2 regions of the Parasphingomonas zepuensis genome follow, and region 2 is predicted to be linked to the other one. Evidence: riboswitches for the same ligand, from Rfam matches in the RefSeq annotation. Region 2 holds a riboswitch; the other holds the start of a gene.
The links. A riboswitch is a leader RNA that binds a small molecule or an ion and turns the genes downstream of it on or off. The one in region 2 is predicted to bind cobalamin.
Positions count from the first base shown of each region.

Region 1: another riboswitch for cobalamin. It lies ahead of U1769_RS18630 (TonB-dependent receptor plug domain-containing protein); the one in region 2 lies ahead of metE (5-methyltetrahydropteroyltriglutamate--homocysteine S-methyltransferase).

Region 1 is NZ_JAXOJO010000005.1:140,421-151,224, reverse strand. Features, by position in the region: gene U1769_RS18655 (RtcB family protein) at 1-848, opposite strand, end outside; gene U1769_RS18650 (TROVE domain-containing protein) at 1,777-3,324, opposite strand; tRNA gene U1769_RS18645 (tRNA-Pro) at 3,339-3,415, opposite strand; gene rtcR (RNA repair transcriptional activator RtcR) at 3,684-5,279, shown strand; gene U1769_RS18635 (hypothetical protein) at 5,313-5,567, opposite strand; cobalamin riboswitch at 5,624-5,860, shown strand; gene U1769_RS18630 (TonB-dependent receptor plug domain-containing protein) at 6,126-8,018, shown strand; gene U1769_RS18625 (ABC transporter substrate-binding protein) at 8,018-8,983, shown strand; gene U1769_RS18620 (FecCD family ABC transporter permease) at 8,980-9,942, shown strand; gene U1769_RS18615 (ABC transporter ATP-binding protein) at 9,933-10,706, shown strand.
Region 2 is NZ_JAXOJO010000001.1:650,077-660,880, reverse strand. Features, by position in the region: gene U1769_RS03190 (hypothetical protein) at 1-680, opposite strand, end outside; gene U1769_RS03185 (nSTAND1 domain-containing NTPase) at 875-5,413, opposite strand; partial or broken gene U1769_RS03180 (DUF1993 family protein) at 5,514-5,648, opposite strand; gene U1769_RS03175 (hypothetical protein) at 5,583-5,771, shown strand; cobalamin riboswitch at 5,951-6,168, shown strand; gene metE (5-methyltetrahydropteroyltriglutamate--homocysteine S-methyltransferase) at 6,281-8,590, shown strand; gene U1769_RS03165 (acyl-CoA thioesterase) at 8,580-8,972, shown strand; gene U1769_RS03160 (GFA family protein) at 9,228-9,641, shown strand; gene pnp (polyribonucleotide nucleotidyltransferase) at 9,703-10,804, opposite strand, start outside.

The DNA of each region.
Region 1 (10,804 bases), on a different contig from region 2:
TAATTGTGATGGCAGTTGACCGCTTCCAGCTCGGCATCGAACGGCTTGGCGATGACCGTCCGGATTGCCCGGATGACATTGGTCATCATCATCCGCCGGTTGAGCGCCGCATAATCCTGCGCCCAGCCGACCGCCTCGACATAATCGTCGAAATGCTCGGTCCCTTCCGGGAAATACGCCAGATCCTGGTCGGGCAGGTTGATGAACCATTTGCGCATGTCCTGTTTCGCCAGCTCGATGAAGAAGCTGCCGATCGCATTGCCTACGCCGCGCGATCCCGAATGGAGCATCACCCATACCCGCTGCTCGGTATCGAGACAGACTTCGATGAAGTGGTTGCCCGTGCCGAGCGTGCCGAGATGCACGAGGTTGTTCGTGTTCTTCAGCCGCGGATATTTCGCCGTGATCGCGTCGAACCGCGCGACGAGAGTCGCCCAGGCCTCGACGATCGCCGGAGGCGGATCGCCCCACGAGCCCGTGTCGCGTTTCCCGCGCCCGACCGACCGGCCGACGGGGACCGCCCGCTCGATCGCCGCCCGCACGCCCTCCAGATTGTCCGGAAGGTCGCTCGCGACGAGCGAGGTGCGCGCCGCCATCATGCCGCAGCCGATGTCGACGCCGACCGCGGCCGGGATGATCGCGCCCTTGGTCGGGATGACCGAACCCACCGTCGCGCCGATGCCGACATGCACGTCGGGCATCGCCGCCACATGGCGGAAGATGAACGGCATCTGCGCCGCGCGGGCGAGCTGCGCGCGCGCCTGGTCGTCGACCGGCACGCCGCGTGTCCACATCTTGACCGGGAATGCGCCCTCGGCCTTGCTGTACTCGAAATTCGCTTCGGTCATCACGACCTCCTGTTGCTCTTCTTTCATGTCGCGGCCGTGGCGACGAGGGTGGTGGCGGGACATTTCCGATGCTCTCCCGCTGAGCTACGGGCGCGAAGCCCGGCCGGAGTCGAACCGGCGACCGTCGGATTACCATGTAGTCCCGCGCGGCATTCGCCACGGCTGCATTTCGGTACCGGCGACGAGGGTCTGGCGAGACGTTCTGCCTGAGCTACCCGGTTGCCCGGAGGTGGAGTTGAACCACCGACCTCCTGCCTTGCGGCAGGTGCTCTATCCTGTAGTCCCGCCGGCATTCGCCGGTATGTTCTGGTGCTGGCGACCAGGATTGGTGAGACATTTTCCTCTGAGCTATCCGGTTGCCCGGAGGCGGAGTTGAACCGCCGACCTCCTGCCTCGCGGCAGGTGCTCTGACCTGTAGTCCCACCGGCATTCGCCAGCTTTTGAATGGCTCCGTCATGCTGAAACAAGTTCAGCATGACGATGAAGACACGTCGTCACGGCGACGAGGTGTTGACCGGACATTTCCCGCTCTAACCGACTGAGCTACGGGCCCATGGAAGGCCCGGCGGGACTCGAACCCGCGACCTGGGGTGTTGAAGACCATGTAGTCCGACCGGCATTCGCCGTGATGTCTCCATTCTTTTGTTCCCCGGCGAAGGCCGGGGCCCAGTTGGGAAACGCACATAAAAATGCGCTTCGGCTGTTTCCTTCTGTCTCCCAACTGGGCCCCGGCCTTCGCCGGGGAAGTGAGGTAGAAGGGCCGGTCGTGGCGACGAGGATCGGCGAGACGTTGGCGTCCTTAAGCTACGTTCCAGCGGCAGGATTTGAACCCGCATCTCCCGTCCGCCGTTGCCGGCTTCCGGGCGCTTTACTCTCCGGACTTTCCTTGGTGGATGTAGTCCCGCCAGCATTCGCCACGACCTGTTCTTCAAACCTCCGTTTCGTTGACGATGCTCACCCAGTCCCGCGTATCGCCACTGGCGAAACGCGCGATCGTGTCGAACACCGCGTCGGAGAAACCTCCGACATTGAGTATCTCCGGCCGGCCCGACGCCTGCGTCGTGCCGTGCGGCTGGATGTCGACGCAGACGAGCTTCGCCCGCGGGTTGCGCCGAACGATCTGGTCCCATTCGCGCATCGTCGCGGTCGACCTGCCCCGGGTGTTGTCCACCCAGGACTCGTTGTCCGACACGATCACGACCAGGTCGACCGCAGCCCGTTCCGCATTGAGCTGGGCGAGGGGCGCCGAAACGCTGGTCCCGCCGCCACCCACCGCCGCCAGCTTCGCCGTGTTCACGGCAAGACGGGCGAACGGATCGAGCTTCACCTGCACCACGCGCTGCTCGAACGGGAGCACGCGCGCCTGGCGGTTGGTCCGCAGCATCGCCGCCGCGACGAGCGCCGCGACCTTGTTGCACGAGACCTTCGACGTGGCGCCCTTGCGGTAACCCGTCGCCGGCGAGGCCATCGATCCCGACACGTCGGGGCAGACGACCACAGTGCCGGACACTTTCGGCACGTTCGAGACCGAAGCCTCGAGCGCGTCCTCCAGCGCCGCCTGGACTTTCAACGGCACGCCGTCTCCGGTCGAATCCAGCGCCACCATCAGCTGATAGGGCAGGACGCGCGCCTTGCGGAGCACCTCCGTATCCGACAGCCGGGCGGCAACCGCCTGGGTGACACCGTCCACCGCCAACGCGCCGTTGCGCGCCAGGGTGTTCAGGTTCATCCGCAGCGCCTGCCAGCCCATCGTGCCGGCCAGTTCGCCCCATTGCTCCGCGGTCAGCGGAAAGGCGGTGAGCCACTGGAACGGCACCGGCGGCAACGCGCCTGAAGGCGCGCGCTTCCAGTCCTCGAACGCCGCGATCTCCACGGGGAGCGCCGCGACATCATAAGGCTTGCCGATCAGCCAGCCGTAAAAGGCACGCCGCGTCTCGTCCCTCGGGCTCGGGTGAACCATCCGGACGATATCGGCGAGCGACGGATCGTTTCCCGTCGCGGCTGCCATCAGGTCGCGCATCGACGCCTGCTCCAGCCAGCCCTGGACGAGCCGCTTCGGCCGGGTGCCGAGCGAGGTCCGCCCGACCTGGCCCGAACGCATGATCTGCACGAAGGTCCGGAGCATCCGGCCATTATCGATCACGCGGCCGAAGACGCGCACGGCAAGGTCGGGCTCGGCCACCGTGAGATAGGCGGTAAGCAGGGCTGGCATGTCCTTCATCACGCCCGACTGGCGGGCATAGACCGCGGCCCGGGCGACGAACATCGGATCGACTGCCTTGGCCGCTGCCAGCACCTCGGAGAGATGCGTTTCGGCGGTGGCGTAGAAGCTGTCGTTGAGCGTCCCCGTAGCGGCAAGCTGGGCGAGCTTCGCCTCTGCACCAAGGGCATAGGCCGGCGCGCCTTCGCGGTTCACCATGGTCGGTGCCGGGAGCAGCCGTGCGATTGCGGATGCAAAAAGTCCCTTGTTGGCCATCGTCTCTATCCTTCTGGTCAGGGCGGCTGGACTCGAACCAACGACCCCCGGCTTCCAAGGCCGGTACTCTGCGCAACTGAGCTACGCCCTGATGCAATCTCATGTGCGATCCGGGGCGGCCGGCCTATTCCGGCCGCCCCTTGTTCCGCGCTGCCCCGCCGGATGTTCGACGAACCGGCTGGACACGATACCTATTGCATTCGGCGTGCCAGTTTGACCGACGAGTCTGGAATATTTTCATAAGAATCTGATAATGCTATTAAAATATCGAAAGTACGAGATTTCGTGTTGAACAGAGTGTGTGTGGCGCTGGCGCGAATGATATCGACGCGGATAAGAGTTTATCCTACCATATCGTAATGAAGCCACTCACCGTCATCGGATTCCTCGGCTCGACGCTGGACGCGAGCAAGTTCGGCCCGTCGCGCTGGAGCAAATGGCGGCCGTCGGTCGGCCTTACCATGCACGAAGACCTGCGCGTCGATCGCTTCGTGATGCTTCACGCCGATGCCCATACGCGTCTGGCCGACTATATCGCGACGGACATCGCCAGCGTCTCGCCCGAAACCACGGTCGATCGCCACGTCATCAACTTCGCCGATCCGTGGGACTTCGAGGAAGTCTACGGCAAGCTCCTCGATTTCACGCGCAGCTTCGCCTTCGATCCCGAGACGCACGACTATCTCGTGCACATCACCACCGGCACGCATGTCGCGCAAATCTGCCTGTTCCTGCTGACCGAGGCGCATTACCTGCCCGGCCGCCTGCTCCAGACTCAACCGGTTCGCGGCATGCCGACCGGCGCGCCCGGCACCTGGAACATCATCGATCTCGATCTCTCCCGTTATGACAGCATCGCGACGCGCTTTGCCGCAGCCAGTGCCGAGAGCACATCCTTCCTGAAATCGGGCATCGACACGCGCAACGCTGCCTTCAACCGCATGATCGACGAGATCGAGCAGGTCGCGGTCCGCTCCAAGGCCCCGGTGCTGCTGATGGGGCCGACCGGTGCTGGCAAGAGCCAGCTGGCGCGACGGATCTACGAGCTCAAGCGGCTGAAACATCAGGTGCAGGGGCCGTTCGTCGAGGTGAACTGCGCCACGTTGAAGGGCGATGGTGCGATGTCGGCTCTGTTCGGGCACAAGAAAGGCGCCTTCACCGGCGCTACTGCCGATCGCCCGGGGCTGCTCCGCGCCGCCCACACCGGCACCTTGTTCCTTGATGAGATCGGAGAACTCGGACTCGACGAGCAGGCGATGATCCTGCGCGCGATCGAGGACAAGCGCTTCCTGCCAGTCGGCGCCGACCGGGAGACGGGGAGCGACTTCCAGCTGATCGCCGGTACCAATCGCGATCTCGCCCAGTGCGTCCAGCAGGGCAGTTTCCGCGACGATCTCTACGCCCGGCTCAACCTGTGGACGTTCACGCTGCCCGGTCTGCGCGACCGGCGCGAGGATATCGCCCCCAATCTCGATTATGAGCTTGATCGCTTCGCCGAGCGCGAGGGCACGCGCGTCACCTTCAACAAGGAAGCGCGCGATCGCTTCCTGGCCTTTGCGACGAGCGCGGACGCGCAGTGGCAGGGCAATTTCCGCGATCTTGCGTCGAGCGTCACCCGCATGGCGACGTTCAGCCCGAAGGGGCGGATCGATCTCGACGGGGTCGAGGCCGAGATCGCGCGGCTGAAGCGGACCTGGTCGCGGGTGGGCGACACGGCCGACACGCTCGATACGATCCTTTCCGCAGAACAGCTCGGCGCGCTCGATCCGTTCGACCGGGTCCAGCTGGCTCATGTCGTCGAGACCTGCCGGCACAGCCGCTCGCTGTCGGATGCCGGTCGGACTCTGTTCGCAGCATCGCGGTCGCGCCGCGCATCGTCCAACGATGCAGATCGGCTCCGGAAATATCTCGCCCGCTTCGATCTCTCGTGGCAGCAATTGAGCGAAGCCGGCTGATCGCACCGCCGCAGGGGCCGGTCCGCCCTGGCGTCAGGGCTTGCGCCGCGCGCCCAGGGCGATCGCGCGCAACATGCGCGAACGGTATTTGACGCGCTGCCAGAAGGTCGCTTCCTGCAGCCGCAATTGCCTGATCGCGTCGTCGGTCAGCAGGTCGAGCACCGTGTCGCTCACCTCGGCGCTGTCGCGGGCGAACTCGCTCGAAATCTCGTCGAACCGCTTCCGATCCTCCTCGAAGCTCCGCGCGGGGCGCGCAGGGTCGCTGTCCTCGTCCGGTGGACCCGTCATCGCGGGGCTGCCTTCGCCACGCCACCCACCGCTTGCTTCGGCGTCCGCGCGCCGATAGAGCCGATCCCGTGACGGGTTCCCGGCAACGGGAACAATAGGGAAGTCGGTGCGCGGAACCTTCCGCAACTCCGATGCTGCTCCCGCAACTGTGACCGGATAGCCGGCGCTCCACGGTCCCCTCGCAAAGCCTGCTTTGCACGGGAGCCATCATGCCACTGGGTGAAAGCCCGGGAAGGCGGGGCGTCACGCGAAGACCCGGAAGCCAGGAGACCTGCCCGCCACGGTCGATCCATCGCGCGGGCGGGATGCACCGGGCGGACGAGGGCATAGCCTCGAGTGAGCGACATGAACCGGGCCGTCTGGACCGGGCGTCGCTCTGAGCGCGCCCGGAACTGGGGCCCCCATGCAAAGGGGTACATCATGTCCATCAGATCCAAGATTAACGGAAAAGCCATTTCCCTCTCTCTGGAGATTGCGCGGCCCTATCCGGCAGTTTTGCGTAACGGTCAGCCCGTTTTTGAAAACTTTCGAGGTAAATTCCGTATTAACCATCTAAATATGCTTGCCGCAACGGCCGCTCTATTGTCGGCCACGCCTGCGCTGGCGCAGGCCGCCCCTTCGGACGAAATCGATAATTGTGCCCCGGCGCGCAACGATTGCCGCGCTCCCGTCGATACGGGCCGTTCGGACATCGTGGTCACCGCGACCGGCGTCGCGCAGCCGGTCGAGCAGATCGGCCAGGCCGTGACGATCATCGACCGTGCCGAGATCGAGCGCCGCCAGACCATCTCCATCTCCGATCTGCTGAGCACCACGCCCGGGGTCACCGCTACCCGCAATGGCGGCCTCGGCAATTTCACCGGCGTCCGCATCCGCGGTGCGGAGGGCGAACAGACCCTGACCCTGATTGACGGCGTACGCGTCAACGATCCCTCCTCGCCGGGCGGCGGCTTCGATTTCGGCAACCTGCTTGCCGGCTCGGTCGAGCGGATCGAAGTGCTGCGCGGGCCCAATTCGGTGCCCTGGGGCAGCCAGGCGATCGGCGGCGTGGTCAACATCGTCACGACCACCCCAACTGAAGACCTGAAGGGCCGCGGCAGCGTCGAGTACGGCTCGAACGACACCGTCTTTGCCAATGCCGGCATCTCGGGCGGCAAGGGCCCGGTCACCGCGTCGCTGACTGGCGGCTATCTGCGCACTGACGGTATTTCGGCCGCTGCCTCCGGTACTGAGCCCGACGGCTATCGCCAATATGGCGGCACCGGCAGCGTGGGTATTGCCTTCACTGACGAGATTGGCCTCGATCTGCGCGGCTATTATGCGCACAGCCGGCTTTCGCTCGATGGCTATCAATCGGTCTCGCCCTACGGCTTTATCGATACCCCCGAATATTCCACAGCGCAGGAGATCTACGGCTATGCCGGGCTCCATGCGAACCTGCTCGATGGCCGCTTCCGCAACAAGGTCGCCTTCACCATCGCAGACATCAACCGCGACAATTACGATCCGAGATTCGGCTCTGCGGTGAGTTTCTTCGGCCGCGGCCGCAGCGAGCGCTACACCTATCAGGGCGATTTCCAACTGGTCGACCAGGTCCGACTCGTTGCCGGCGCGGAGCATGAGAACAGCCGCTATTTCGACGGCGTGACCGAAAAGACCGGGATCACCAGCTTCTACGGCGAGGCGATCGTGCGGCCGATCGAGCAGCTCACCCTGACAGGCGGCGTTCGCCATGACGATCATCGCAAGTTCGGTGGCCATACCAGCCTTGCCGCCAACGCTGCCCTCGCGCTCGGCTCCGGTACGATCCTGCGTGCCAGCTATGCCGAAGGCTTCAAGGCGCCGACGCTGTATCAGCTGTTCAGTGCTTATGGCGACGAGGATCTGCAGCCGGAAACCGCGCGCAATTATGACGTGGGCATCGAGCAGAGTCTGCTCGAAGGACGCCTCACTGCGCGGGCGACCTATTTCCACCGCGACACGAAGAACCAGATCGATTTCGATCTGACCAGCTTCACTTACAACAATATCGTGCGGACCCGTGCCCAGGGCGTCGAATTCGAGCTGGCCCTGCGCCCGATCGACGATCTCACCCTCACCGGCAACGTCAGCTATATCGACAGCGAGAACCGCTCGCCGGTCAATTTCGGCAATGACCTTGCCCGTCGCCCGAAAGAGACCGCCAGCGTCTCGGTCGATTACCGTCTGCCCCTCGGCCTTTCGGTCGGCGGAACGGTCAGCGTGGTTGGGGACAGCTATGACGACGCCGGCAACTTTACCCGCCTCGATGGCTATACGCTGGCGAGCCTCCGCGCAGAGCTTCCGGTCGGCGACCGGATCGTGGTCTATGGCCGTGTCGAAAACCTCTTCGACGAGAAGTATGAGACCGTCGCGACGTACGGCACCTTTGGCCGCACGGCGTTTGGCGGCATCCGCGTGAAGTTCGACTAATGAAGCTGGCGATCCTGCCGCTCGTCCTGCTCCTCGCCGGGTGCTCGCCCGCGCGGGCGCCGGGCGGCGGCGGGATCGCCTCCCAAAAAATCGTTTCCACCAATCCCTGCGCCGATGCGATCCTGATCGATCTCGTGCCGGCCAACCGCATCGCCGCGATCAGCCATTATTCGCAGGATCCCGGCGCGACCTCGATCCCGCTCGATGTCGCCAAGCGCTTTGCGTCGACCACTGGCACGGCGGAAGAAGTGATCGCGCTCAATCCCGCTCTGGTGCTGACCAGCAGCTTCACCCCCGCCAGCACCCGCACTGCCTATGAACGGGCCGGGCTGAAGACTCTGCTGCTCGATTCCCCCGTCACGATCGCCGCGAGCAAGGCCCAGGTCCTGCAGATCGCCGATGCGGTTGGTGCGACGGAACGGGGCAGGGCGCTCAATGTCCGGATCGATCGCGCCGTGGCATCCGCTCGGCCCGAACCGGGAGCCGACAATCCCTCGGCCCTGCTGTTCATCGCCGGGGACCTGGTCAATGGCTCCGGAACCCTGCTCGACGAGCTCCTCGCCAAGGCCGGCTTTCGCGATGCCGCGATCGATTACGGCCTCGCCTTCACCGGCACGCTCCCGATCGAGACCATCGCAGCGAAACCGCCGCGCGTGATCCTCACTCCCGGCCCGTCGCGCACCGCGACGCTGCGCGCCCGCGTGCTCGCCCGCACCGGCGCGAACACGGTCGAGGCGGCCTTTCCGCGCACCCTCGTCAATTGCGGCGGCCCGACCATCATCCCCGCCATCACCCGCCTCGCGGCGATCCGCCGTTCGCTGGATAGTCGGCCCCCTTCTTCCCCTCTCCCAGCGGGAGAGGGGCGAGCTGCGCAGCAGCGCGGGGTGAGGGTGACGGGCCCCGTCGCCCTCACCCTTCCGCCGCTACGCGGCTCCCTTCCTCTCCCGCTGGGAGAGGGAAAATGAAGCGCAAGCTCGCTTTGCTAGCTGCGTTGGTGGTCCTCGCCTTCGGCCTCTCGCTGATCGCCGGTAAGACCTGGATCCCGCCGCAGATCTGGTTCTCGGGCGATCCCCGCACCGCCATCATCGTCGAGCTGCGCCTGCCGCGCGCCATTCTCGGCCTTGCTTTGGGCGCCGTGCTCGGCCTCTCCGGCGCGGTGCTGCAGGGTTACCTGCGCAATCCGCTTGCCGATCCGGCCGTGGTCGGCGTTTCGTCCAGTGCTGCGCTGGGCGCAGTGGCGGCGATCGTGCTCGGTATCGCCGGCAATCCATTGGTCCTGTTCGCCTGCGCGATGCTCAGCGCGGGCGGATCGATGGCGCTGCTCGCCGCGCTTACCTGGCGCAGCCCGAGCCCGGTCCAGTTCATCCTCGCCGGCACCGTCCTCGCCAGCCTTGCGGGCGCGCTCACGGCCTTTCTCATCTCGATCGCGCCGAACCCCTATGCCGTGGCCGAGGTGATCGACTGGCTGATGGGCGCGCTGACCGATCGCAGCATCGAGGACGTCCGCACCGCGCTCCCTTTCATGGCCGTCGGCGCGGTCCTCCTCTTCCTCACCGCGCCGTCACTCGACGCGCTGACCCTGGGCGAGGCCGCCGCCCGCTCGCTCGGCGTCCGGCTCGGCCGGCTCCAGGTCCTGGTCGTGCTCGGCACTGGCCTCACCATCGGCGCGAGCGTCGCGGTAACCGGCGTGGTGGGCTTTGTGGGGCTCGTCGTGCCGCATCTGCTGCGCCCCATTTTCGGTCATCGCCCCGCCGCGCTGCTGCTGCCCAGCGCGCTCGGCGGCGCAGCGCTCGTGCTGATCGCGGACAGTCTGTGCCGCCTTGCGCCCGGCGCCGGAGAGGTCCGGCTCGGCGTCGCCATGGCGCTGCTCGGCGCACCCTTCTTCCTGATGCTCCTGCTGAAGGGCCGTGCGTCATGGAACTGACGATCGACGATCTCGGCGTCATGCTCTCCGGCCGGACCGTGCTGGAGGGCATCAATGCCGTGCTCCGGCCCGGCCGGGTCACCGCCATCCTCGGCCCGAACGGGGCGGGCAAATCCACCCTGATCAAGTGCGCGGCCGCCTTGATCGCTCCGACCAGCGGCGCGGTCCGCCTCGGCGACCGTGCCGTCGCTGTGCTCGATCCGCGCGAACGGGCCCGCGCGATTGGCTATCTGCCGCAGGATGCCAGCGTCCACTGGAACATCGCGGCGACAGAAGTCGTGGCGCTCGGCCGCGCGCCGCATCGTTCGTCCTTCGCCGCGCCCGGCCCGGAGGATCGCGCGGCCGTCGCGAACGCCATGGCCACCACCGAGACCACCCATCTCGCCGATCGCCCGGTCAATCATCTGTCCGGCGGCGAGCGCGCCCGCGTGTTACTGGCCCGGGTCCTCGCCGGCGAACCCGCTTGGCTGCTTGCCGACGAACCCCTCGCCGGCCTCGATCCCCGCCACCAGCTCGATATCCTCGATCGACTGGCCGAAGTGGCGCGGCAGGGCCGCGGCGTCGCCATCGTCCTCCACGATCTGCTGCACGCCGGCCGTGTGGCGGACGACGTCGTGCTGCTGCACCGCGGCCGTATCCTCGCGCATGGCGACGCAGCGACGGTGCTCACCCCCGACCATCTCCGCACTGCCTTCGAGATCGAGGTCAGCGTGACCCGCGACCACCGCGGCCGGTTGACCTGCCTGCCGCTGGGTCGGGCCTGAAGAGGACTCTGTCCGGCATCGCTCTCCGTTCCTTCGTCGGGGAAGGGATAATATTCCGAGAGTTCAGCTTCCTGCTGGACGACCGCGTAGCTTTCGCG
Region 2 (10,804 bases):
TCCGGCGGCGGCGCCGGGGTTTCGTTCAGGGCGGGGGGTGCGCCTGGCGGAGGGGTTTCGCGCGAGGTCGGGGCGGCTTCGACACGGGACGGCATCGAGACCGGAGCGGGCGCCGGGCGCTGGGCTGGGGCGGCTTGCGGAGCGGCGGCTTCCGGGCGCGGCGGCTGTGGTTGCGATGGCGGCTCGGAAGGCGGCTTGCGCGGCCGCTGGGCGGACTGCCTGATCTGCCGCTCGCGAACGACCTCGTCCAGCTTCCGGCTGATGACCTCCTCCCAGACGTCATCGTCCCAGGCCCCTTCGTCAAAGGCCTGTTCGGGCATGTCCTTGCGGACGCCCCATCTCTTCGGCCGGCGGACGCGGAGCCAGTGGAGCGCCGCCTGGGTGTCGGGCGGCAGATGGTCCATATAGGTCGCATAGACCGGATCGGGATCGGCGGCCGTCTTGAACACCTTGGTGCGCTGAACGCTGCACCCCACGGCGCGGGAATAGAGCGCGCGCTCGACACGATCGTCGGCGAATTCCTTGCCGATGACGACGGCCTCGGCGAAGTCCTGATATTTGTTGCGCCAGCGATAGATGGTGCGAACGCGGACGTCGAAATGCTGGGCGAGTTCCTCGTCGGTGGCACCCAGGCGGCACATCATGCGGGCCTCGTCGGCGTATTTGGCTTTGTAGATCATGGGGGAGGGATAACGGGGGCGGAGTGTGGTTTGAATCGATGGGGTTGGGGGCGAAAATGTCATGCTGTTGCTGACATTATTTGGTTGGGAGGAAATCGAAATTTATCGTTAAAAATCAAACATATGATGAAATGGGTTGCTAACTAAATTACACTTAACATAATCCACGATAGAGTTGCGCGAATACATCGTAATCAAGCGGCTTCTAGCTTTTGCATCCCCATTACGCCGCGCTCGACTAGGCGGTCGATCAGGTCGAGCGTGCGGCTCCGGCGTCCAGGGTGCTCGATATTTGATGCGTAGAGCTTGAGCACCAGCTCGGCCATCTCGTGCAACTCATAGGCCCTATCATGGCGCGCGCCTGCGTCGTTCGGCCTAATCGCGTCCTCGAGCAGCCTGAGTACAAGATCGTCGAGATCTGGGGGCGCGTGCTCGATCCGGTGCAAGAAATAGGTCCGGTCGGCCTCGAAATATTTCGACGCCGCATATGCCTCGAACAACCCGGCATGCGCGGAGATATTCTCGGTTTCCATCCGACGGAAGCAGTCGCTGGCCTCTTGCCGCACCAATTTTTCGTCATCGTCGAACAACCGGATCAACCAGTTTGTACAGGTCGTGCCAAAGCGCGCTGACTCGAAATTGGCGGCAGCGACCGCGGCAGCTGCGGAGCGATATTGGGCATCGGTCCCGATCAGATTCTCGGCGAGCGGCAGCCAGTTCGGATCGTCGAGGCAGCGTTGGAAAATTGCGAGTGCGGCAAATCCCCGGGCGAGCGGGTCGTCGTTGATCAGGTAGAGGCTGATAAGCTGTGCGAAGCCATCGTGGTCGAGATCGGCGACCCACCCGACGATCTGTTGGCCATTGTTTGAATAAAGCGCCTCGGGGCAGCTGCGCGCGATACGCTGCACCCACTCGACGCCCCGTTTTCCTTCGTGTTTGAGCGCGCTCATCAACAACCCGCTCATCGCAGACTGGACATGCGCGGCCGCTGGGGCGCCAACAATCGTGTCGATCGTGGGTCGATATTTTTCAAATGCCTCCTTCGACTGCCAGCACATGCTCCCGAGCATCTCGACCGCCGAACCACGTGCCGAATTGATGGCCTTGCCGCCAAGCTCGCCACCGAGCTCAAAAGCCCGCTTCCAATCTGGCTTCTTCTCAGCCTCGTTCCGATCCATCTCGCAGATACCTGTGCTGTCGTCGCTGCTTGTGGCAACGGCCAGCAATACAGCGTCGGCGCGCGGGCCGATCGATCCCTCACATGCTCGAATCATCCAGATCAGCGAACGGTCGTCGGGCCTTGCCGCTGGGTTCGCGTCCCCGATTTCAAGGACCCGCTCGATCATATCGGAATCGGGCTTTGCCTCGGCGATTCCTGCGGTGACTCCCCAAGCGAAATCCTGATGCGTCCCCACTGGAAAGCGCTTGAGTAGGGCAATGAAGCGCTCGGGTGCTTCCTTGGCGCGCTCTTTCAATTCGCGGGATAATTCCATCGCGCCGCCAACCAGTCCACCCCCCCGCCATCGCATTTCGTCGCGGGGTCGGCTGAACTTTACGATCGCGCCTAGCCAAGCATCGTCGTCCATAAACTTGGTCCGCTCGCCCGCGATCGGCGAACGCACCCAGCCGCCGCGCGCACCATCGGGTTGTTCGGGTTTCTGGTCTTTGAACTTGCGTCCGAGCTCGGCGAGTCGCTTCGCCGCGAGCGGCGATAGCTGGTCGGCGCCGATCTGGAGCAACACCGACCATTCACGCTTGCCCGAGTCATTGATGCACCATGTCGGATAGTCTTGGAGGGTAGGTTTCGACCTGACATCTCCTTCTGAGCACTGCCGGTGCGCCAACGCCCGCTTCGCACAATCGAGCTCGGGTTGGATCGCCATCACTGTCGCCTCGCACCGCGCGCGCTCTGCCGGCGTTAGCCAGGGTATTGCGGCGCTTATTGCACGGCCCGCAGAATGCGCATCAGCGCCGTACCAACCAGCCTCGAACAATCCGCGGTTATCAATTTGCTCGATGAGCAGGCTATGAAGCGCTTGCGGATTGGCGGGCACTGTTTCCAGCAGAAAATGGAGGCTGGTGACGAATGCCTCGGGCTCCAGTGCACGCAGAAGCCGCGCCGCAGATTGCGGGTCGTGGCGCGCTACCTCAGCCAGCGCCATCCGCACCACATCGAGCAGGTCGGACGAGCGGACATCTGTACGGTCCCAGCGCCGCCAGCCCCATATGCTGTCATTGGCGGGCCGCGCGGCGCCTTCGACCGAACGCTCCATGGCGAGTCGCATAAACGGTAGAATCTGCGCCAGAAAGGGCAGTGGCGCAGCTTTGGCGAGTTCGGACAGCCAGTACAACGACTTGCCGCCTTCCTCGTAGCGGCGCTTGAACGGATGCCCCTCCGGATTGCGCCGAAACCAGTGCGCCAGTTGAGCGCCAAAAATGCGCGCGGCCTCCACAGGCGCGGCCTTGATCCAGGATCCGTAGTAATCGCCCCAGTCGTTTCCGTTATTTTCCCAGTCCTCGGGCACAGCGCGCCCCAGAGCCGCAATCAAGCAATCGGCGAGGGCACTGCCATCAGCTTTGGGGTCGATCCAGCGCAGTGCGCCGAAAACATCGCGGATACGGCCGGGCTGGCGACCGAGGAAAGCATCGATCAACTTGGCAACCTCGACAGGAGCGAGCGGCGCGACCGACCGTAGAAATCCCATTACCCAGCCGAGATCTTCGCCTGCATTGCTGAGCCATGCCTCGATGACGCCGTTGGCGTTCAACAGTTCGAACCAGGGCCGGCGTTCGTAGATCACGTTGCCCGACTTGAGCGGCAATCCGTCGCGCGCGGCGTAGTGCGCCACTAGCGCCCATTCCTGGGGCGTCGGATCGGCAATCGTTGCCAGCCAGCGCACCACCGTCTCGCGAACATGGGGGCGCACACGCGCGTCGTTGAGGATCGTCTCAAGATCGCCAAGATAGCGCGCGCGTTCGAGGTCGCGCTCGAAGGACAGAATCTGCCGCGTCTGGGTGCGGCGGAACAAGGTCTGCTCGCTGCCCAGCAGGAAATCGATCAGGGGTCTGCGCTCCTGCACGAAACCGCGCGCGTGGAGATAGTCGAACAACGATTCATGGTGGAAGCCGATCCGTTGGCCCCGCACAACAATCAGACCTGCGCGCTGGAGAATGTCTAGCGCGCCAGCAAACGGATCGAGCGTCGCACTTGGCGCGACCAACTCCTGACGGTCGCTCATTGCTGCCGCAAGCGCGGTCAGCGGCGCGAACACACTCCACCCCGGGCGAAAGTCGCGCTGGATCTCCTGCTCGCGCGCGGCGAGCAGCCGACCATAGAGCTCGGAGAGATGTTCAACCCGGCGCAAGTCGCTGATCCCGCTCGCCGCAAGCGCCGCGGCGAGCGACAAGCCGATCGGCAGGGCCAGTAGTGCCATCAGTCGGGCATTGTCGGCCTCGTGGAGGATGCCAAGTTGAGCGAGTACTGGATCGAGCTCCGGTCGTTCGAGCGGCCCGACGTCGACTCGAACATTACCCCTAGCCTCGGCGATCTCGCGGAACGCGTGATCGTTTTCGAGGTCAAAGCTGCGACACGCCAAGATGAGCTGGACGCGGGGATATTGTGCGGCCTTGCGGACTAGGTCGAGCACGACACGGCGAAGTTCGGCAATCCGTCCCGATACTTCGCTGACGGCATCTGCTTGGTCGATGACGAGCACTGCGGATTTGTTGGCGAGTTGCTCAAGTATGACTACCGGATTGTCGGCTGTGCCAACCGTCTGCGCCCCAAGCTCGTCGAGTGTCGCGACCGCGCCGGCCTGATCGATACGAAAGGCGAGATGGAGGGTGTCGCGCTCGCGCAACTGCCCGATCACATCGGCAAGAATCGCCGACTTGCCGATGCCGGCGACCCCGGCGACCACCACCACGCCCGCGCCCGCCTGTAGACCGGCAAGCACTTCGCGCACTGCAGAACGCTCAATGCGGAAGAGGCCCGCGCCGAGCGGCGCATAGGAGCCGAGGTAACTCGAAGTCGCATCGCGTATGCGGCCGGGAAGAGCGCGGTCGAGTTCGTATTGCTTGGTCTCGATACCCGCACCACGGATGAAGTCGATTACATCGTCATAGCCAAGCGGTCGGTTGAAATTGCGCTCTTCCTCAAGCCAAGTTCGGAGCCTCGCCGCGATCGTGTCGGGATCACCTTTGAACCAGTAGGCGATCCGCGCCCGGAGATTGTCGGCGAGATCGGGCTCGGAAAGGGTCCTGAAATCGGTCACACTCAGAAACTGGAACGCTCCCGTGCCGTCGCAGCCCAGCCGCTCCTTGAGCATAGACCAATGCTGCGTTTCCTTATTGGATAGGCTCGCCTCTAACGCTTCCGGATTATGCGTCGCAGTCTGCTTGTCCTTCAGTAGCTTCAATTGCGGCGATGGATCGCTTGAGATGAACAGGCAGCGCGTGCTCCCGCCCTCCGTCTTTACGCGAAACGCGCTGAGCACTCCGGCGGCATCGAGTGTCGCGACGGACCACGTCCCCGATGCTGTCTGCCGCTTGCACTGATGCCATTCGGTCCCGCCTCTATGCACGAGCGAGAATTCGAACCCCGCGTCCTCATCGCTGAGTGACTCGATCGTGACCGACTGAACGGTGCCGTCTAGCAGGCCAAGTAGTTGATGGGTCAGCCAGCGCGCCTCGTATCGGTTGCCAGTCTTGTCCGCGATCCCGCCCCTATGCACGTCTCTGCTCCGCGGACCGCCTTGCGGACACGTCAGCGTAGAGTCTCTCTAATCTGATATAAGCCGGCTGCATGGAACGAACATAGAACGATGCAGCAGGCGCGGCAATGAAATCGCGCTTGCCCAGCTTCACGCCTTGCGCGCGCAGGATCGCATAGGTCGTGGTCGCGTGGAAATAGAAGTTGGGCTGCGAGAAGGAGAGCAGGAAATTCGCGCCCGTGAAGGGCATCTCGAACAGCGGGGCATGTTCAACCCGGTGCCGGCCGAACTGGAAGACGGTCGTACGGTGCGCAGCGCTTCACCAGGATCGTCCCCCAGCTGGGCCCCGGCCTTCGCCGGGGAGCAGGAAGAAGAATAGGCGAGCACTTCTGTTGGCGCCGATTTGACGCACGACGATCTGATGCCGCCGCCGCGCCTGAGGCACGATGGACCCCGGAACAAGTCCGGGGTGACGTGGAGGATGGGAGAGGTGGTGGTTCCCCAAAAGCATCATATAAAGAATTCTTTATATGATGCTTGACGCGGCGGTCGCAGGGGCTATCCTTGCACGGTCGAGGTTCTTCGGCCGGGTCTATCCGGTCGGAGCTAAGACGGGAAGCCGGTGCGGCCTTTGGGCTTATTCCGGCGCTGCCCCCGCAACTGTGAGCGGTGAGCGGCGATCCATTTCGTGTCACTGGTCCGGACAAGGGACCGGGAAGGCCGGATCGCCGCACTGACCCGCGAGCCAGGAGACCTGCCTCGTCAGATAACGTCCTCCGGCGGGGTGCCCGGTCAGGCCGCGTGCAACACCGCGCCCCGGCTTGTCATTAGGGCGCGTGCCCGTTGCCGTGCGTCCGGCCTTCACCTTGCCCAACGCAAGGCCAGACGATGACCATTTCCGTTGCCACCCTCGGTTTCCCCCGGATCGGCCCGCGCCGCGAGCTGAAGTTCGCGCTCGAAAATTATTGGTCGGGCAAGTCCGATGCGGGGACGCTCGATCTCGCCGCGCAGGGGCTGCGCGCCGCCGCCTGGGCGCGGCAGCGCGCGCTGGGCGCCGATATCCTGCCGAGCGGGGACTTCTCGCTCTACGATCATGTGCTCGATACCTCGGCGATGCTCGGCGCGGTGCCGGCGCGCTATGGCTGGAGCGGGGGCAAGGTCGATCTCGATACCTATTTCGCGCTTGCTCGGGGCGCGCAGGGGAAGGGGCGCGAGCATGAGGGCTGCTCCCACGCGCTGGACAGCACCGCGCAGGAAATGACCAAATGGTTCGACACCAATTATCATTACATGGTGCCGGAGCTGAGCGCGGGGCAGGCCTTTGCGCTGTCGTCGCGCAAGGCGCTGGACGAATTCGTCGAGGCCAAGGCGCTCGGCTATCACACGCGGCCGGTGCTGCTTGGGCCGGTGACCTTCCTCACTTTGGCGAAGGGCAAGGATGTGGCGCCGCTGTCGCTGCTCGATGCGGTGCTGCCGGTCTATGAGGAAGTGCTGGCGCAGCTCGCCCGGGCGGGGGCGGACTGGGTGCAGATCGACGAGCCGTGCCTGGTGCTCGATCTCGACGATGCGCAGCGCGATGCGCTGAAGCGGGCGTACCGGCGGCTGTCCGTGAACGGGCCGAAGGTGATGCTGGCGACCTATTTCGGGGCGCTCGGCGACAATCTGGAACTGGCGACCGACCTGCCGGTGCACGGCCTGCACATCGATCTGGTGCGCGCGCCGGAGCAGCTCGAGGCGGTGTGGCAGCATGCGCGGCCGGACCAGCTGCTGTCGCTCGGGGTGATCGACGGGCGCAATGTGTGGCGGGCCGATCTCGACGCGCTGATCGCGCGGATCGCGCCGATCGCGGCGGAGCGCAACCTGATCCTCGCGCCGTCCTGCTCGCTGCTGCACGTGCCGGTCGATCTGGCGCTGGAGACGGCGCTCGATCCGGAAGTGACTCAGTGGCTGGCCTTTGCGGTGCAGAAGATCGGGGAGCTTTCCGTGCTGGCGCGGGCGCTGAACCGGGGGGCTGATTCCGTGAGTGCGGAGCTGGCCGCGGCACGGGCCGCGGTGGAAGCGCGCAGGACCTCGCCGCTGATCCATGATCCGGCGGTCGCGGCGCGGCTGGCGGGGGTGGATTCGGCGATGGCCGAGCGCGCGGCGCCCTTTGCCGGGCGCAAGGCAGCGCAGCAGGCGCGGCTCGGCCTGCCGGCCTTCCCGACCACCACGATCGGATCCTTCCCGCAGACCCAGGCGGTGCGCAAGGCGCGGGCGGCGCATATTCGCGGCGAGATCGACGACGCTGCCTATGCGACCTTCCTGCGCGCCGAGACGGCCGAGACGGTGGCGTGGCAGGAGCAGATCGGGCTCGACGTGCTCGTCCACGGCGAGTTCGAGCGCAACGACATGGTGCAATATTTCGGGGAGCAGCTGTCCGGCTTCGCCTTCACGCGCAGCGCCTGGGTCCAGAGCTATGGCTCGCGCTGCGTGCGGCCGCCGATCCTGTACGGCGATGTGGCGCGGCCGAAGCCGATGACGGTCGAGTGGTGGCGTTATGCCCAGTCGCTGACGGACAAGCCGATGAAGGGCATGCTGACCGGGCCGGTGACGATCCTGAACTGGTCGTTCGTGCGCGACGATCAGCCGCGCGAGCGCAGCTGCCGCCAGATCGCGCTGGCGATCCGCGACGAAGTGACCGACCTGGAAGCGGCGGGGGCGCAGATCATCCAGATCGACGAGGCGGCGCTGCGCGAGGGGCTGCCGCTGCGGCGGGCGGACTGGCCGGCCTATCTCGACTGGGCGGTCGAGTGTTTCCGGCTGACCGCTTCGGGGGTGCGCGACGAGACGCAGATCCATACCCATATGTGCTATTCGGAGTTCAACGACATCCTGCCGGCGATCGGCGCGATGGACGCCGATGTGATCTCGATCGAGACGGCGCGGTCGCAGATGGAATTGCTCGATGCGTTCGCGGGCTATGCCTATCCCAACGATATCGGGCCGGGGGTGTACGACATCCATGCGCCGCGCATCCCGGGCGAAGCGGAGATGGTGACGCTGCTCGCGCTGGCGGGCATGCGGCTGCCGGCGGGGCAGCTATGGGTGAACCCCGATTGCGGGCTGAAGACGCGGCACTGGGACGAAGTGCGCCCGGCGCTGATCGCGATGGTCGCGGCGGCGCGAACGATGCGGGAGGGTGCTTCCGATGCCGCATGAGACGATGCCGCAGGAACAGCCCGCGGTGCGCGTGACGGCAGTGCCGGCCGACGCCAATGTCTATGGCGACATCTTCGGCGGCTGGCTGATGAGCCAGATGGACCTGGGCGCGTCCTCGGTCGCGTCGCGGCATGCCGGCGGGCGCGCGGTGACGGTGGCGGTGGAGGGCATGGCCTTTCACCGCCCGGTGTTCATCGGCGACGAAGTGTCGGTGTTCGCACGGCTGATCAAGGTCGGGCGGACGTCGATGTCGGTGGAAGTCGAGGCCTGGGCGCGCGACCGGCATTCGGACGCGGCGAACAAGGTGACTCAGGCAGTGTTCGCGTTCGTCGCGGTGGGGCAGGACCGGCGGCCCAGGGCGGTGCGGGGGTTGGTGGCTTAGCCCACCCCCGTAATGCCGGACGTGTTCCGGCATCCACTCCGCGGCGGGGCGCGGCGCTTTTCGGGAGCGCCGCGCTTGTACCACGGTGGACCCCGGAACACGTCCGGGTGACGGTGTGATGCGCTATGGATCGCGCAATCCCGCGCTGGCGGTTTGCGTCGCAAAGCCGTTCGTTGATATGCAGCGGAGCCTTGCCAGTGTTGCGGACGGCGGGGTGCGTCGCGTCCTCCACCCCCTCGATGGAAAGGCGATCCTATGGCGAAGAAGCATAAAGGCCAGTGCGCGTGCGGCGCCGTGACGTTCGAATTCGACACCGATCCCGGCTTCGTTGCCGTCTGCCACTGCCTCGACTGCAAGCGGGCGACCGGCGGCGAAGCGGCGACGTTCTTCGGCGTGCCCGACGATGATTTCACCCTGATCAGCGGGGCGCCCAAGGCGTTCCATTACGTCGCCCAGTCCGGCAAGGGGCTCGACCGAAACTTCTGCCCGGAATGCGGGGCGCGGGTGTTCTCCAGCAATCTCGAGAGTTTCCCGGGGACGGTGTTCGTCACGCTCGGCAGCCTCGACCGGCCGCAGGAGATCGCGCCGATGGTGGAGATGTTCACCAGGCGGCGACTCGCCTGGGCTACGCCGCTCGACGTGCCGCAGTTCGAGAACATGCCGGGCTGAGGGCACGAAAAAGGGGCCCGGTTTCCCGGGCCCCTTTTCCTTGTCCATGCGGACGGATCGCTTAGTCGCGGTCGCCGGTCAGGAAGGCGGGCGCGAATTCCGGCGCGGGGCCGTCATCATTGCCGCCGCCCGAACGCTCGGGGCGCGGGCCCCGCTCGCCGCCGGCACCGCCGTCGCGACGCGGGCCACGGCCGCCGTCACCATCGCGGCGCGGGCCGCGGGGGCCACGGTCGCCGCCGCCACGATCACCGTCGCCACGCGGGCCACGGCCGCCGTCGCCGTCACGGCGCGGGCCGCGCGGACCACGATCGCCGCCTTCGCGGGGCTCGCGGGCCGGACGGGTGTCTTCCAGCTCGGCACCGGTCTCCTGATCGACGACGCGCATCGACAGGCGAACCTTGCCGCGCGGATCGATCTCGAGGACCTTGACCTTGACTTCCTGGCCTTCGCTCAGGACGTCCGAGACCTTCTCGACCCGCTCGTTGCGGATCTCGGAGACGTGCACGAGGCCGTCCTTGCCGCCCATGAAGTTCACGAACGCACCGAAATCGACGAGATTGACGACCTTGCCGTCATAGACCTTGCCGACTTCAGCTTCCTCGACGAGACCCTTGATCCACTTGATCGCGGCCTCGATCTGCGCGCCGTCCGACGACGACACCTTGATCACGCCCTCGTCGTCGATGTCGACCTTCGCGCCGGTGGTGGCGACGATCTCGCGGATCACCTTGCCGCCGGTGCCGATGACGTCCCGGATCTTCGACTTGTCGATCGTGATCGTCTCGATGCGCGGTGCGTGAGCCGACAGCTCCTCACGGGTGTGATCGAGCGCCTTGGCCATCTCGCCCAGGATGTGGGCTCGGCCTTCCTTGGCCTGCTCCAGCGCGGCGCGCATGATCTCTTCGGTGATGCCCGCGATCTTGATGTCCATCTGCATCGTGGTGATGCCCTCGGACGTGCCGGCAACCTTGAAATCCATGTCGCCGAGGTGATCCTCGTCGCCGAGGATGTCGGACAGGACGGCGAAGTTCTTGCCTTCCAGGATCAGGCCCATCGCGATGCCCGAGACCGGCCGCTTCAGCGGCACGCCCGCATCCATCATGCTCAGCGAACCGCCGCACACCGTCGCCATCGAGGACGAGCCGTTCGACTCGGTGATGTCG